One region of the Serratia aquatilis genome, then DNA from elsewhere that is predicted to be linked to it. Evidence: predicted binding sites of a transcription regulator. Region 1 holds the regulator's gene; each other region holds the start of a gene.

Region 1 (3,646 bases):
TTCTCGGCGTTCTGATGTCAGTTTTACTTCACAATCAACGATATCGTTACGCCCTTTTTGCAAAATTGACACCACATCGATAGCACTGCAGCCACCCACAGACATCAGTACCATTTCCATCGGACTTGGCGCTTTCTCCCCCGCGTTACCATCCATCAATACCTGGTGACCAGAAGCGGACTCACCCATAAATGTCAGCCCTTCTACCCACTTGACTCTTGCCTGCATTTTGTACTCTCCGGTTTATTTCTGAAAAACAAAGTACGCTTTCGCATAGAAACTGGCAACGGAACCTGATGCTAATCATGCTGAAGCGAGACAACACAAGACACTCGCCTCACTCTGTGCTACAAACAAAGCCGCAATAACTCTTTCCAGGTCACCGATTTCAGGGAAATGTCCAAGGAAAGGCCCCTATATTGGCATGTTAACAGAATGTAGCTTGCAGCACTCCACGCAAGTCAATATGCTAGAACATAAGCGTATTTCTATAACACGCCTCAAAACCTGTTGATAGCCACTAATAATAAACCAGGCTAGAAGCACGTTTTACAGGGAACTCTGACCCCTGTGATACAAGGCAGCGATTACAACAGAGGATAACAGCGAATGGTTCTCGGCAAACCGCAAACAGACCCGACTCTTGAATGGTTCCTGTCTCATTGCCATATCCACAAATATCCATCGAAGAGTACGCTGATTCACCAAGGTGAAAAAGCCGAAACGCTTTACTACATCGTAAAAGGTTCCGTCGCGGTGCTGATTAAGGATGAAGAAGGCAAAGAGATGATCCTGTCCTACCTTAACCAGGGGGATTTCATCGGCGAGCTCGGATTATTTGAAGAAGGCCAGGAGCGAAGCGCCTGGGTGAGAGCAAAAACAGCCTGTGAAGTGGCTGAAATTTCCTACAAGAAATTCCGCCAACTGATCCAGGTGAACCCGGATATTCTGATGCGCCTGTCCGCACAGATGGCAAACCGTCTACAAGTCACTTCAGAGAAAGTGGGTAACCTCGCCTTCCTTGACGTTACTGGCCGCATCGCACAGACCTTGCTGAATCTGGCAAAACAACCTGATGCCATGACCCACCCTGATGGTATGCAGATCAAAATTACCCGCCAGGAAATTGGCCAAATCGTCGGTTGCTCGCGTGAAACCGTCGGTCGTATTCTGAAAATGCTCGAAGACCAAAACCTGATTTCCGCTCACGGCAAAACTATTGTCGTATACGGTACACGTTAATCCTTGAAAACACGGCGCTACAAGGCGCCGTGTCTTTAGCTGCTGAATAGCAAACCATGTGGCGTCGCCTGATCTACCACCCTGAAGTCAATTACGCACTGCGACAAACACTGGTGCTTTGCCTACCCGTGGTTTTTGGATTGCTGATTAGCAACCTGCAGTTAGGGTTACTGTTCTCGCTGGTTCCCGCCTGTTGCAATATTGCTGGGCTAGATACCCCCCACAAACGCTTCTTCAAACGTCTGATCGTTGGTGGTTCGTTGTTCGCCCTCAGCAGTATTTTGCTGCAGCAGGCGCTGCTGTGGCATATTCCGTTGCCTTTACTGATGCTGGGAATGGCATTGTTACTCGGTGTCAGCGGTGAAATCAGCCCACTGCACGCGCGTCTGTTGCCCGCCGCCCTTGTCGCCGCCATCTTCTCACTCAGTATGGCGGGCAGTGTACCCATATGGCATACCCCCTTGCTGTATATCGTAGGCACGGCGTGGTACGGGTTGTTCACCTGGTTCTGGTTCAAGCTGTGGAAAGAGCAGCCGATGCGTGAATCCCTCAGCCAACTCTATATCCAGTTGGCCGACTATCTAGAAGCCAAATACTCACTGCTGACTCAGCACACCGATCCGGAAACCGCTCTACCGCCTTTATTGAAACGCCAACAACAGGTGATGGATCTGATCAGCCTGTTATACCAGCAACTCAACTTCCTGCCCCATGCCAGTAATGTCGAGCAAAAGCGTTTGCAGCGCAGATTCCAGGTCGCGCTCGATCTGCAGGAACACATTACCGTCAGCCTGCACCAGCCGGAAGAGGTACAAAAACTGGTTGAGCAAAGTCAGGCCGAAGCGATTATCCGCCGCAATGCGCAAGTTATCGCAGCGCGCCTGCGCGAAGTGGCTGGCGACATTCTTTATCATCGACGTTCCAAACGCTTTGGTATGAAGAACGAGCTGGCTGCATTGGAAAAAGTCGCCACACAACATGCTGATAAGCCGGTCGGGCAATTCTGCTATTACCACTTCAGCCGCATCGCACGCCTGCTGCGCACTCAGCGCCCACTTTATCGCCGTGACCTGATGGTCAATCAGTCGCGGTTACCGTTCTGGCCTGCGGTGGTGAGTTATCTTTCACCCAAATCCAACGCCTTGCGAAATGCGACCCGGCTGGGGGTGATACTCGCCGTCGGCAGCAGCCTGGGGATGATTTTCAATCTGCCAAAACCCTATTGGATCTTACTGACCATCATGCTGGTCAGCCAGAACGGCTACAACGCCACGCGGGTGAGGATCCAACACCGTGCGCTTGGCACGGTGGCCGGGTTAGTGATTGCAGCAGGGTTGTTACAGTTACAACTGCCGGAGACGGTGACGCTGTGTATCATGCTGGTAGTCACCCTCGTGGCTTATCTGGTTCTACGTAAAAACTACGGGCTGGCGGTGATCGGTTTCACCATTACCGCAGTCTACACGTTGCAAATTTTAGCCCTCAACGGCACTCATTTCCTGGTGCCTCGGCTGATAGATACGCTCATCGGCTGCGTGCTGGTATTTGGCGGTACAATCTGGCTGTGGCCGCAATGGCAGAGTGGGTTGCTGCGTAAAAATGCGCATCAGGCGTTGGAGCATGACCAAACGGCGTTACGCTTGTTACTAGAGGAACCGGATGCCGCCCAATTGGCCTATGCACGAATGTCGGTTAATCAAGCGCATAACACCCTGTTTACCTCTCTCAATCAGGCGATGCAGGAGCCGGGGTTCAAATCAGATTATCTGGCAGATATGCGGTTATGGATCACCCACAACCAGTTTATTGTCGAACATCTGAATGCGATGACCATTCTGGCACGCGAGCACTATATGCTGACGCCAAAGCTGGCTGAGGAATATCTGCAAAGTTGTGAGATTGCGCTACAAAGTTGCCAGCAGCGCTTGGAGTATGACGGCCCGAACACCAGTAGCAGCATCATGCAGTTGCCAGATTTGCACCCAGATATGCCAATAACCGAAATGGAGCGCCACTTGCGGCGCATACTTTCACACCTGGGCGTGATGCATACCATTTCGTCACTGGCCTGGCGCCAACGCCCACACCATGGGATTTGGTTAAAACGCAGACTACGTGACGGCTGACATATACCTGCCGATTTTCAATATAGTAGAGGCCACACCTGATATTCAGCCTCCACAGAGACACTAGGCTGTGCCCCTTAACTGGACGCGAGCGCCGCTGGCGGTCATTTGTACGCAGAGCAAGGCGTGAGCCGTGAGGTTTGGTGGACCAAATAAGCGGCGAATAACGCAGCAATGCTTACAAATGGCCCCAACCCTGCGGGTCGCGCCCCAAAAGCCCATCCTCTGCGTTGTCGGGCTTGAACAGAGGGCCACTCTACTCTGCGCCCTCCGCCTTG
Region 2 (3,646 bases), 2.5 Mb from region 1:
ACCACGCAAAGCAGCGTCAAGGTAGCTTCATTAACGGATGCTGGCAGCAGCAATAGTAGACTGGTCGCCAACAGAGCTAGCGCACCAATAAAGAAACCCGAAGGAAAGCGTTCGCTGTAGCGACTGAACAGCAGGCTACCGATAATCCCAGCGGCACCAAACAGCAGCAGCATCATAGTGGTAAAGTTGCCGGAAAGGCCCACTATATTCTGGATAAAGGGTTCAATATAACTGTATGCGGTAAAATGGGCCGTCACGACAATGATGGTCAACATATACAATCTGACCAATGTTGGGCGTTTGAACAGTAAAGGGACGCTGGACAACGAGCCTGAATGTTCACTTTTCAGTTCGGGCAGCAATCGCCACAGCATCACCAACGCAAAGCTGGCGCAAACGGCGATACCAATGAATGTCATGCGCCAACCGAGCAGTTGCCCTACTATTCTGCCTAAAGGTAAGCCAAGCACCATTGCCAGTGCGGTTCCCCCAGCCAACATGCTCAATGCCTGCGCACGCTTGCCCGGCGGGGCGAGGCGAATAGCCAGTGATGCCGTGATCGACCAGAATACTGAGTGCGCTAACGCCACTCCCACGCGCGAAATCACCAACGTAGTAAAGTTCCACGCAACAGCAGTGAGTACATGGCTGGCGATAAATAGAACGAATACCCCGATCAGCAACTTACGCCGCTCAATCTTGCTGGTAAGCAACATGCAGATTAACGACGCCACAGCGACGATCCAGGCGTAAATAGTAATGATCAGCCCCACCTGCTCTGTTTGCATCTCAAAGCTTTGGGCAATATCACTTAATAGTCCAATCGGGATAAACTCGGTGGTATTAAAAATAAACGCCGAAATGGCAAGCGTGGCCACACGCATCCAGGCAACAGAACGGGAAGTGCTGATTTCTTCCATCAAGGGATATTCCAGTACGAAAGGTAATGGCGATATGTTATCCAACACGCGGAAAAAACTCGACACAGATCACATTTATTTTTCGTGTAATTTCTCAGCAACGCTGCTAGTCGGATTTGCTATACCCTAAAAAATTCGAGTTGCTTGTAGGCGGCAAGCTTACGAGGCCCCAGGAGCATAGATAACTATGTGACTGGGGTGAGTAAGCGTAGCCAACACCCAAGCAACTTGAAGTATGAAGGGTATATGGGCAAGAAAGAAAAATGCCCTCAGAGGAGGGCACTTGCGCGGATTACTATTTTCCCGGAACGACTGAGAAATGCGTTATTGCAAGTTATGAAGCAACAACACGCTCAACCAGCGCACGCGTCAGATCGGTGCGGATAAGGTTGCAGGTTTTAGTAATACGGAATTGATAAGCCGCATCCATTATTTGGTGAATATCCGGACTGACGTTGTCACGAACACGCATATAAAGTTTGGCCTCGGCTAAAATATTGTTCAATTCAGTACTGCGGCTTTGATACAACTTGCTATTTACCTGTTGTAGGGCATTCAACTCTCTCATGCACGTAACCATGACAGCATCAGTATCGGCCGAAATCATCGGCTGAGCTGGCTGCGCAATAACTGGGTTTGGCGTTGCTGCCGGAACCGGCTGAACAACAGCCTGGTTTTTTGTGGCCGCCGGAGCTGGCTTGGTTTTAGCACTATCATTTGCATTCTGGCACCCTGCCAGCAACACACACAATGCCGCTATTGCGATTGCTTTATTCATCACTAAGAAACTCCGGGAAACTAAAGAACAGTAAGATTTACTACTGTAAAAACGACTTGGCGTAGCATAGAGGAATAAACACCGTGTTGACAAGGCTTAGCCCCCGAATAGTCCAAGCATTTTAAGACGGCTTTCAGAGTAGCATAGAAAAGCTCAAAAAATACCTGAAGGATGATTGAGCTAAAGTTATTTAGCTGATTAGTAAGGTTTTTTACAATTGACATCACTTTAAATTAAAATGAAAAACCAGATACCTATCACAGTTGCACCCTAAATAATTCGAGTTGCTGGCAAGCGACAACACAGTGGCCAATCTATTGATTCTCCGTTCAGCTTTACGAAGAGCACCTAACAACTGACTTCTTCGCTAATGGAGTAGTTCAAAACGTCTTCAGTATTACCGCTGTCGCCAACCTGCCACTTAAAGTGATGTGGATACATGTCGCTCAGCCTTACCGCTACCTACCCAGCCGCCTCTATCCAAGCAGCAGAGGTAAAAAACAATTTTTCAGGTGTCTGATTGAGGATAAGTGTAGAAAAACGAGTCAACATGCTCAATCTGACAGCAAACGCACTTTTTCCCTACTTTAGTGCTTTGACAAACTCATGGTACCCCGCTATTATTCGCCCCGTTCACACGATTCCTCTGTAGTTCAGTCGGTAGAACGGCGGACTGTTAATCCGTATGTCACTGGTTCGAGTCCAGTCAGAGGAGCCAAAAATTCAATGCCATGGACAGCCATTGTTGTCCATGGTGTCTCAAAGTAAAATCCTCTTTTCTCAAACCTAGCTACACTCTGTTCCATACTCGTATATTGAAATCCAGCATTTTTGGGGGCCTCAAAAGGACTCGAATCGGCAAGATTATGTATCTTGGGTATACACCTCTGTTAATCTCATAAAGTGGCTCGTGAGCAACTATTACTTTATAAAATAATACCTGCAAAGATATTGTCTTGGCGGATTTCTCCAACCTCGGATTCACTGAATATGCAGCGCTGATGGTGTCGGTTAACTTGGCCGCGATTGCCGCCACGCTGGTGATGCTGCATCTGTTTTTCCGCAAAGACATTCCGGCAGTTTACGATCTGTCCCTGCTGAAAACACCGAAAGAGGCCATCCGCGACCTAAACTGATCAGCCGCCCGATAGTGCTCACGCCACTGGGAACCAAACTGTGCCGACCCTCTGAAGTGATACTGGATATTTTGTCCGAGGCACAACGCGGCGCCTTCGCCAAGGAAGACGGTGAACGCGTGGTGGATGCGCAAGGCAAACGTGTAGAGAAATAGAAAGATAATTCGTTGAAGGCACGCGTTGTAATGGCATGCCTTGTATCGCTGAATATGTTATTCGCTGTCAGCTAACCTTTGTAGCTGGACCAACCCGACAGGGTCTGCCGACTGTTGAGGAACAACAGCGATCCGGTGGCCGTATTTCTTTTCAACCTCAGCAATCAGAGGCAGTTCCCGATTTGAAAACCAGAACCTCGCTTAAGCGCGTGTCCATTGTTCGTGGCTAAGATCACTATTACCCTAATCATCAATATGTTGTACTTGCTTTTCACAAGTCTTTTTTTACTTACCAAACGGGTTTCTTGCAATCCTCACGTTTCGCGTGCCACGTCATTGGCAACTTGAGCAAATATGTCCCTAAGCCAAGCATGTCCCTTATCGTATTCTGATCTAGGGTGCCAGATAAGGCTATATTCAAAAGTTCCGGGCCCGAATGGAGGCTCTATGAGGTCAAGTTCACTGTGTTCAGTAAGAGAAGCAGCAAGGCGGTAAGGTAGGGTCAAAACCATATCTGTGTTTACAACAGCTCTTGCAGCAACCACATAATGAGGTATGACAGCGGCTACCCGGCGTATAAGCCCTTCTTTTGCTAAAAATGTGTCTACCTCTGAGTATGTTCCGCTTAATGGTGAAACAACCATGTGCGGCATGGCT
Region 3 (3,646 bases), 450 kb from region 1:
CAGCTTCTTCGCTACCGCTGTTGACAGCACTGACGTTATTCACATACTCAACGCGCGCTTGTTCACCCACCACATGCACCTGGTAGCTTTTACGTTGATTCAACGCATCCAGCACGGTCTGGTTAACGTCAGCAAAAGTCAGTTCGGCATGTGCATCAGCAAGCAGTTTGCCAATAAAACCACGGCCAATGTTTCCGGCTCCGAAATGTAATGCTTTCATATTCCTACCTTTCTTAATGTCGAAGGGTGCAGCAAGCTGCACCCCTTAAAATGATTCTGTTATCAGGCTTTCTTGCCGCCAAGCAATTCCAGCACTTCCTGCACACTGGTAGTATGCGCCAGCCGCTCAATGACTGTCTCATCATCCAGCGCGTTGGTCAGGCTGGTGATCACCTGGATATGTTCGTTATTACGTGCCGCAATACCGATCACCAAGCGCGCGACTTCATCCTCTTCATCACCGAAGCGGACACCCTGCGGATACTGGCAGAACACCACGCCAGTACGCAGCACACGGTCTTTAGCTTCAATAGTGCCGTGCGGTACGGCAATCGACTCACCAAGATAAGTGGAGGTCAGCTTCTCACGCTCAAGCATCGCGGGAACATATTCAGGCTCAACGTAGCCGCCCTTCACTAGTTGCTCACCGGCGAAACGGATAGCGTCTTCTTTATTGCTTGCCTGCAGATTAAGGAACACATTGCCTTCGCCCAGTTTGAACAGGTTCTCTTCGCTGGCTTCAAAACTATCATCCAGTGTAGAAATGACCTTCTGTTCAATCTCAGTGGGGTTGTTGGCGGCCAACAGGCGTGCAGTCAAATCACTGTACAACTGGCTGTCCAGGAAATTGGTCAGCGAAATGTGCTGGGCCTGAGGTGCATGGCGCATTGCACGCTCAGTAAGATCGCGGTGAGTGATCACCAGATCCACATCTTCCGGCAGGCTGTTGATCGCGCAGTTGGTGACCGAAATATTCTTCAACCCTGCATCCGTGACTTTCTTGCGCAGTACACCGGCACCCATGGCGCTGGAACCCATACCGGCATCACAAGCCACGATGATTTTGCGCACGGTACTCAAATCACCGTCTACCGCTGCATTAACCGCTTTGCCACCTTTGGACTGAGCTTTCATGCCCTGCATACGGCGAGTCGCTTCTTCAAGATCGTCTTCCTCTTTCACTTTCGAGGTTTTCAGCAACAGAGCAGAAACCAGGAAGGAAACCAGGAAGGCAGCGAAGACGGCCGCAATGTTAGCGAAGTAGGCACCTTTTGGTGTCATCGCCAATACCGCCAGGATAGAACCTGGAGAAGCAGGTGAAACCAGACCGCCATTCAGCAAGGTCAGAGTGAATACACCGGTCATACCACCCAGAATTACCGCCAGAATCAGACGAGGATTCATCAGCACGTATGGGAAGTAAATCTCATGGATCCCCCCCAGGAAGTGGATGATCGCTGCACCGCCTGCAGACTGCTTGGCACTGCCGCGGCCAAAGAACATATAGGCCATCAGCACGCCCAAACCTGGGCCTGGGTTAGCTTCGATCAGGAAGAAGATCGATTTACCCGTTTCGGTAGCTTGCTGGATACCCAGCGGCGAGAAGATACCATGATTGATTGCGTTGTTCAGGAACAGAATTTTCGCGGGTTCAACGAAGATCGACGTCAGTGGCAGCAGGTTGTTGGCCACCATGATATTCACGCCAGCCGCCAAGAACTTGGACAACACCTCTACCAACGGGCCAATACCCATGAAGGCAAGGATTGCCAGCAACATACCGATGATACCGGCGGAGAAGTTGTTAACCAACATCTCGAAGCCGCTCTTGATCTTGCCATCAACCCAGCGGTCGAAGTGTTTGATTGCCCAGCCACCCAATGGACCAGCAATCATGGCGCCAAGGAACATTGGCATATCAGCACCAACGATCACACCCATGGTGGTAATGGCACCAACAACACCACCACGCTCGCCACCAACCAACTTACCGCCGGTGTAACCAATCAGCAGTGGCAGCAGGTAGGTGATCATTGGACCTACCAGCTTGGCTAGCGTCTCATTTGGCAGCCAGCCGGTTGGAATGAATAATGCTGTAATAATACCCCAGGCGATGAATGCGCCAATATTGGGCATCACCATATTACTCAGGAAGCGGCCAAAGTTTTGAACTTTAACCTTGATATCTGGTGAAAACATAAAACACACCCCTATTGTTACGCGCTGACAATAAGAGCGCGCGATAATTGTTGTAACGTTGCAGCCGTGTTGTGCTGTTTGCGAAATGGACTCTACCACGCTCCTTTTACTACGCGAACCTCACGGAATTATTGTGATCAACATCACACATTACCACCCCACAACCAGGTGTTTTTGGTGATCTAGATCACAAATTGTCAGTGTAAAAAAAACACAAAATGGGAAAACGCCTTAATAACGGGTTAAAAACGTGATTAAAATCACATATACCCCTTACTTTTTTGTTTTTGAATTGTGACTTAAATCACAATTTATTTTAATTCCAGATAACGATGGGTGGTCTGAAATGAAGTCTTCCCTGTGAGTAACTGCTCCACCAGCAATTAACCATGGTGTAAATGAAAGAAAACTACATTAAGAGAAATGATGATTTATTGAAGTGTAGTACAAGATATACGGGGAAGAAGTGCGACAAGAAAGCGGGATAAGGTATGCGGGAGCCCCCACATACCTTTACAAGGTGTTGCCGTTACTGCATTACCGCCTGCACGGTCTTCTGTGCGTTCAGCAGGTTCTGTTGTTTAGCCACCAGACTGGACATCATGGCGTTGTACTGCACCGCTTGTTGTTGGGTACGGAACTGCACACCGCCGTTATTGAAACTCACCTGATTACCCTGAGCCTTGAGGAAATCCCCTACCTGCACCAATTCCTGAACAAAACCCGCGGTGGTTGGGATCGCTGGCATCAGCGCATTAGCCGGGGAGGTGACAATCTTGTCATAAACCTGGTTGTACACCGCTTTCAGGTCATCTGGCTGTTTCAACGCCGCACGCGCATTATCCGCCTGTGACTTCGCCGACTGGATCTGCTGGCCCAGCAGGTTCAATCCCTCTATCGATTGTTGCAAGGCATCACGTTTACCCATGTAATCCCGCGCGGTGTGGATCTCATTAATCTGATCCAATGCGGGCGTCAGGCTAGCCTCTACGGATTTCGATAACTGCTGGGAAAAACCTACCAGGATGGCGTAATCACTGGCATAGGTGCCAAATTTCTGTTTCTGATCTTCACTCAACGTCGGTATGTTTAAACCACTGCGCATCACCGTATTTTGCAAATAATCGATGAAAGCCTTGCGTTGTTCTGGCTCTTTATCGCCGCAGGCGGTCAGTTGCATCACCATCAATAATGCTAATACCGGCGCCAACCAACGCGCGAAACCTCTGCTCTGGATCTCAAACGCCATGTGACAAACTCCTGTTATAAAAATGCTTTTTTTCAGGCTCCATGCCTTTTGCTGCACTCCATGCGGCCATTAGGCTGTGCCCCTTAACTGTTCGTAAGCGCCACTGGCGGACAGTTAAGGGGCACAGCCTAGGATAGATCAACTGAATGCGATGCGATACGCGATTTCACATTCAACCTCAGGATAGCTGAGTATTTC
Region 4 (3,646 bases), 2.5 Mb from region 1:
TGGGCCATTGAGTGACATACGCCCAGGAAGGCGTTAGCAAACGCAATACCGGCGATTGTAGCAGCGTTGTGTACACGCTCACGGGCAACCGGGTTTTTTGCGCCTTCTTTATAGCTGGTTGGCAGATATTCTTTCAGCAATTTCAGGGCTTGTAGTGCCTGACCGTCAGAGTATTCGTTTGCCAGCACAGAAACATAAGCTTCCAGAGCGTGAGTTACCGCATCCAGGCCGCCAAAGGCGCACAGGGATTTTGGCATGTTCATCACCAGGTTGGCATCGACAATTGCCATGTCCGGTGTCAGAGCATAGTCTGCCAGTGGATATTTCTGGCCGGTGGCGTCATCGGTAACAACCGCAAACGGAGTCACTTCTGAACCGGTACCTGAAGTAGTGGTGACAGCGATCATCTTCGCTTTCACACCCATTTTCGGGAACTTGTAGATACGTTTACGGATGTCCATAAAGCGCAGTGCCAAATCTTCGAAATGGGTTTCAGGGTGTTCGTACAGCACCCACATGATCTTCGCTGCATCCATTGGTGAACCGCCGCCAAGTGCGATGATCACATCTGGTTTGAAGGAGTTCATCTGTTCGGCACCTTTACGTACGATGCTCAGTGTTGGGTCAGCTTCAACTTCAAAGAACACTTCGGTTTCAACACCGTGCGATTTCAGAACCTTGGTGATCTGATCGGCATAGCCGTTATTGAACAGGTAGCGGTCGGTAACGATAAAGGCGCGTTTTGCCCCATCGCTAGCCACCTCATCCAGCGCGATTGGCAGAGAGCCCCGGCGGAAGTAGATAGATTTAGGAAGTTTGTGCCACAACATGTTTTCTGCTCGCTTCGCTACAGTTTTCTTGTTGATCAAGTGTTTTGGACCGACGTTCTCAGAGATGGAGTTACCACCCCATGAACCGCAGCCCAGCGTCAGTGAAGGAGCGAGTTTAAAGTTGTACAGGTCACCGATACCACCCTGAGATGCAGGGGTGTTAATCAGGATACGTGCGGTTTTCATTTTGTCGCCGAAATACTCGACACGTTCAGTCTGGTTATCTTGGTCGGTGTACAGGCAAGAGGTGTGACCGATACCGCCCATGGCGACCAGTTTCTCTGCTTTGCTGACGGCATCTTCAAAGTTTTTTGCACGGTACATAGCCAGGGTAGGGGACAGTTTTTCGTGTGCAAATGGCTCTGATTCATCAACCAGTTTCACTTCACCGATCAGGATCTTGGTATTGGCTGGCACTTTGATACCGGCCATTTCAGCGATTTTTGGCGCAGACTGACCAACGATGGCTGCATTCAGGCCGCCATTTTTCAAAATGATGTCTTGAACGGCTTTCAGCTCTTTACCCTGCAGCATATAGCCACCGTGGGAAGCGAAACGCTCGCGAACGGCATCATAAATTGAGTCAACAACAATAACCGACTGCTCAGAAGCACAAATTACGCCACTGTCGAAGGTTTTTGACATCAGAATCGAAGCCACAACACGCTTGATGTCTGCGGTTTCATCCACAACGACTGGGGTGTTACCGGCACCTACGCCAATTGCAGGCTTACCAGAACTGTACGCAGCCTTAACCATACCAGGACCACCGGTCGCCAGGATCAGGTTGATGTCTGGGTGGTGCATTAACTGATTTGACAAATCAACCGTCGGTTGATCGATCCAACCCACGATGTCTTTTGGTGCACCTGCAGCGATAGCAGCCTGAAGAACAATGTCAGCCGCTTTATTGGTGGCATTTTTGGCACGCGGGTGCGGGGAGAAAATGATACCGTTACGTGTTTTCAAGCTGATAAGAGCTTTGAAAATAGCGGTAGAAGTTGGGTTAGTGGTAGGAACGATGCCACAAATCAGGCCAATCGGTTCAGCGATGGTAATGGTACCGAAGGTCTGGTCTTCAGAGAGAATACCGCAGGTTTTCTCATCTTTATAAGCGTTATAGATATATTCGGATGCGAAGTGGTTTTTGATGACTTTATCTTCAACGATCCCCATACCTGATTCTTCAACGGCCATCTTGGCCAGGGGAATACGTGCATCGGCAGCGGCGAGGGCGGCGGCGCGGAAAATTTTATCTACTTGCTCTTGCGAGAAGTTGGCATACTCGCGCTGGGCTTTTTTGACACGCGCTACCAGCTCGTTCAATTCAGCGACATTCGTTACAGCCATAATGCTCTCCTGATAATGTTAAACTCTTTCAGTGAATAAGCCGTTCGAGCAACTAGTATAGACAGGGGGGAGGGTGGTGTCTGTTAAAAACAGTGGTTCCCCACATTTAGCAACTCATACTGCTGATTTACTTAAAGAGCTTTACCAACTGCCGAAGCTATCGTAGGCAAAAGGTAGAACGAAATCACCGCTACTTAATCTTTAACATTCTTATCTCTTCTAGCGACGACTGAGAGCTTAACTATTTCTGAGTGGATATTATGTGATTTAAATCATAAAAAATGCATGCTGACACCTTTCAGCTTGGGTTTTTGAGAATCATTCTCAATAATATGACTAGCTTTCGTGCTTTCACACATAAAACAGCAATGTTTATACGTTACATTAACAAAAGAGTATTATTTTGTAACAATGCTGTGGGTAGGGGAAAAATGCTATGGGTGGATGGATTACCCGGCGCAATTCTATTACATTAGCGCGCATCAGCAGCCTCTCTTTTACAGCTATTAAATGCGGAGTTTTTTGTGGGCCAATCGATGTTGGATCTTTCCGTCTATATCAAGTTTTTTGTTGGCTTGTTTGCGCTGGTAAATCCGGTAGGAATTCTACCGGTATTTATCAGCATGACCAGCTATCAGGCTGAGGCTGGGCGTAACAAAACCAACCTGACGGCTAACCTGTCGGTGGCTATTATCCTGTGGACCTCACTGTTCTTGGGAGAAGTTATACTGCGTGTCTTCGGCATCTCCATCGATTCGTTCCGTATTGCTGGTGGAATTCTGGTGGTCAGTATTGCCATGTCGATGATCAGCGGCAAATTGGGGGAGGACAAACAGAACAAGCAGGAAAAATCAGAGAGTGCGATCCGTGAAAGCATCGGGGTTGTACCCTTGGCATTACCATTGATGGCTGGCCCTGGCGCAATCAGTTCAACCATTGTTTGGAGTTCACGCTATCACAGCTGGCAAAACCTGTTAGGTTTTACCCTGGCTATTGCTGTGTTTGCCTTTTGTTGCTGGTTATTGTTCCGCGCGGCTCCCTTATTGGTACGCTTACTGGGCCAAACCGGCATCAACGTTGTCACACGTATCATGGGGTTGTTACTGATGGCGTTAGGGATTGAGTTTATTGTAACCGGAATTAAAGCTATATTCCCTGGCCTGTTATAACCGCAGCTAAGCCGTGGATAAGAACATTCGCGGCTAAATATTTTTAATTATTAAATTATTACCGATAGCGCTTTAATAGTGAACATATCCCATCCGCTACCTTATATTTAGCGTTAAACTGTATAAAAATCCCTCTACAGCTTAGTAATGTCTCTATCGGCTATTTTTGATACTTTCACCACGTTTTCCCTACGGTTTTTTCCTTGAGCACCCAACAAATGCTGCAAATTTATTCACCTCATTCTGTAGGGGTTGTATCAAATTCTTACAGATGTTATTAGTGAGTAACGAAGCATT

What was found. Region 1 encodes CRP, which controls carbon source genes, mostly activating them, when cyclic AMP is high. Its sites were predicted from a motif close to ATGTGANNNNNNTCACAT; they were not measured.
Region 2: SAQUA_RS09380 (sugar transporter) is a predicted target of CRP. The motif match lies at 978-995, and genes of this name have one in related genera.
Region 3: SAQUA_RS00135 (PTS mannitol transporter subunit IICBA) is a predicted target of CRP. The motif match lies at 2,331-2,348, and genes of this name have one in related genera.
Region 4: adhE (bifunctional acetaldehyde-CoA/alcohol dehydrogenase) is a predicted target of CRP. The motif match lies at 2,441-2,458, and genes of this name have one in related genera.

What each region holds. Positions count from the first base shown of each region.
Region 1 covers NZ_CP173186.1:5,000,657-5,004,302, forward strand. The annotation lists gene SAQUA_RS22815 (OsmC family protein) at 1-228, opposite strand, end outside; gene crp (cAMP-activated global transcriptional regulator CRP) at 610-1,242, shown strand; gene SAQUA_RS22825 (YccS/YhfK family putative transporter) at 1,299-3,368, shown strand.
Region 2 covers NZ_CP173186.1:2,108,032-2,111,677, reverse strand. The annotation lists gene SAQUA_RS09380 (sugar transporter) at 1-920, opposite strand, end outside; gene SAQUA_RS09375 (hypothetical protein) at 1,255-1,698, opposite strand; tRNA gene SAQUA_RS09370 (tRNA-Asn) at 2,341-2,416, shown strand; partial or broken gene SAQUA_RS09365 (ArsB/NhaD family transporter) at 2,646-2,831, shown strand; partial or broken gene SAQUA_RS09360 (arsenate reductase) at 2,825-2,989, shown strand; gene SAQUA_RS09355 (LysR family transcriptional regulator) at 3,304-3,646, opposite strand, start outside.
Region 3 covers NZ_CP173186.1:31,306-34,951, reverse strand. The annotation lists gene SAQUA_RS00140 (mannitol-1-phosphate 5-dehydrogenase) at 1-220, opposite strand, end outside; gene SAQUA_RS00135 (PTS mannitol transporter subunit IICBA) at 283-2,199, opposite strand; gene SAQUA_RS00130 (DUF3053 domain-containing protein) at 2,729-3,448, opposite strand.
Region 4 covers NZ_CP173186.1:2,452,533-2,456,178, forward strand. The annotation lists gene adhE (bifunctional acetaldehyde-CoA/alcohol dehydrogenase) at 1-2,180, opposite strand, end outside; gene SAQUA_RS11030 (YchE family NAAT transporter) at 2,705-3,349, shown strand.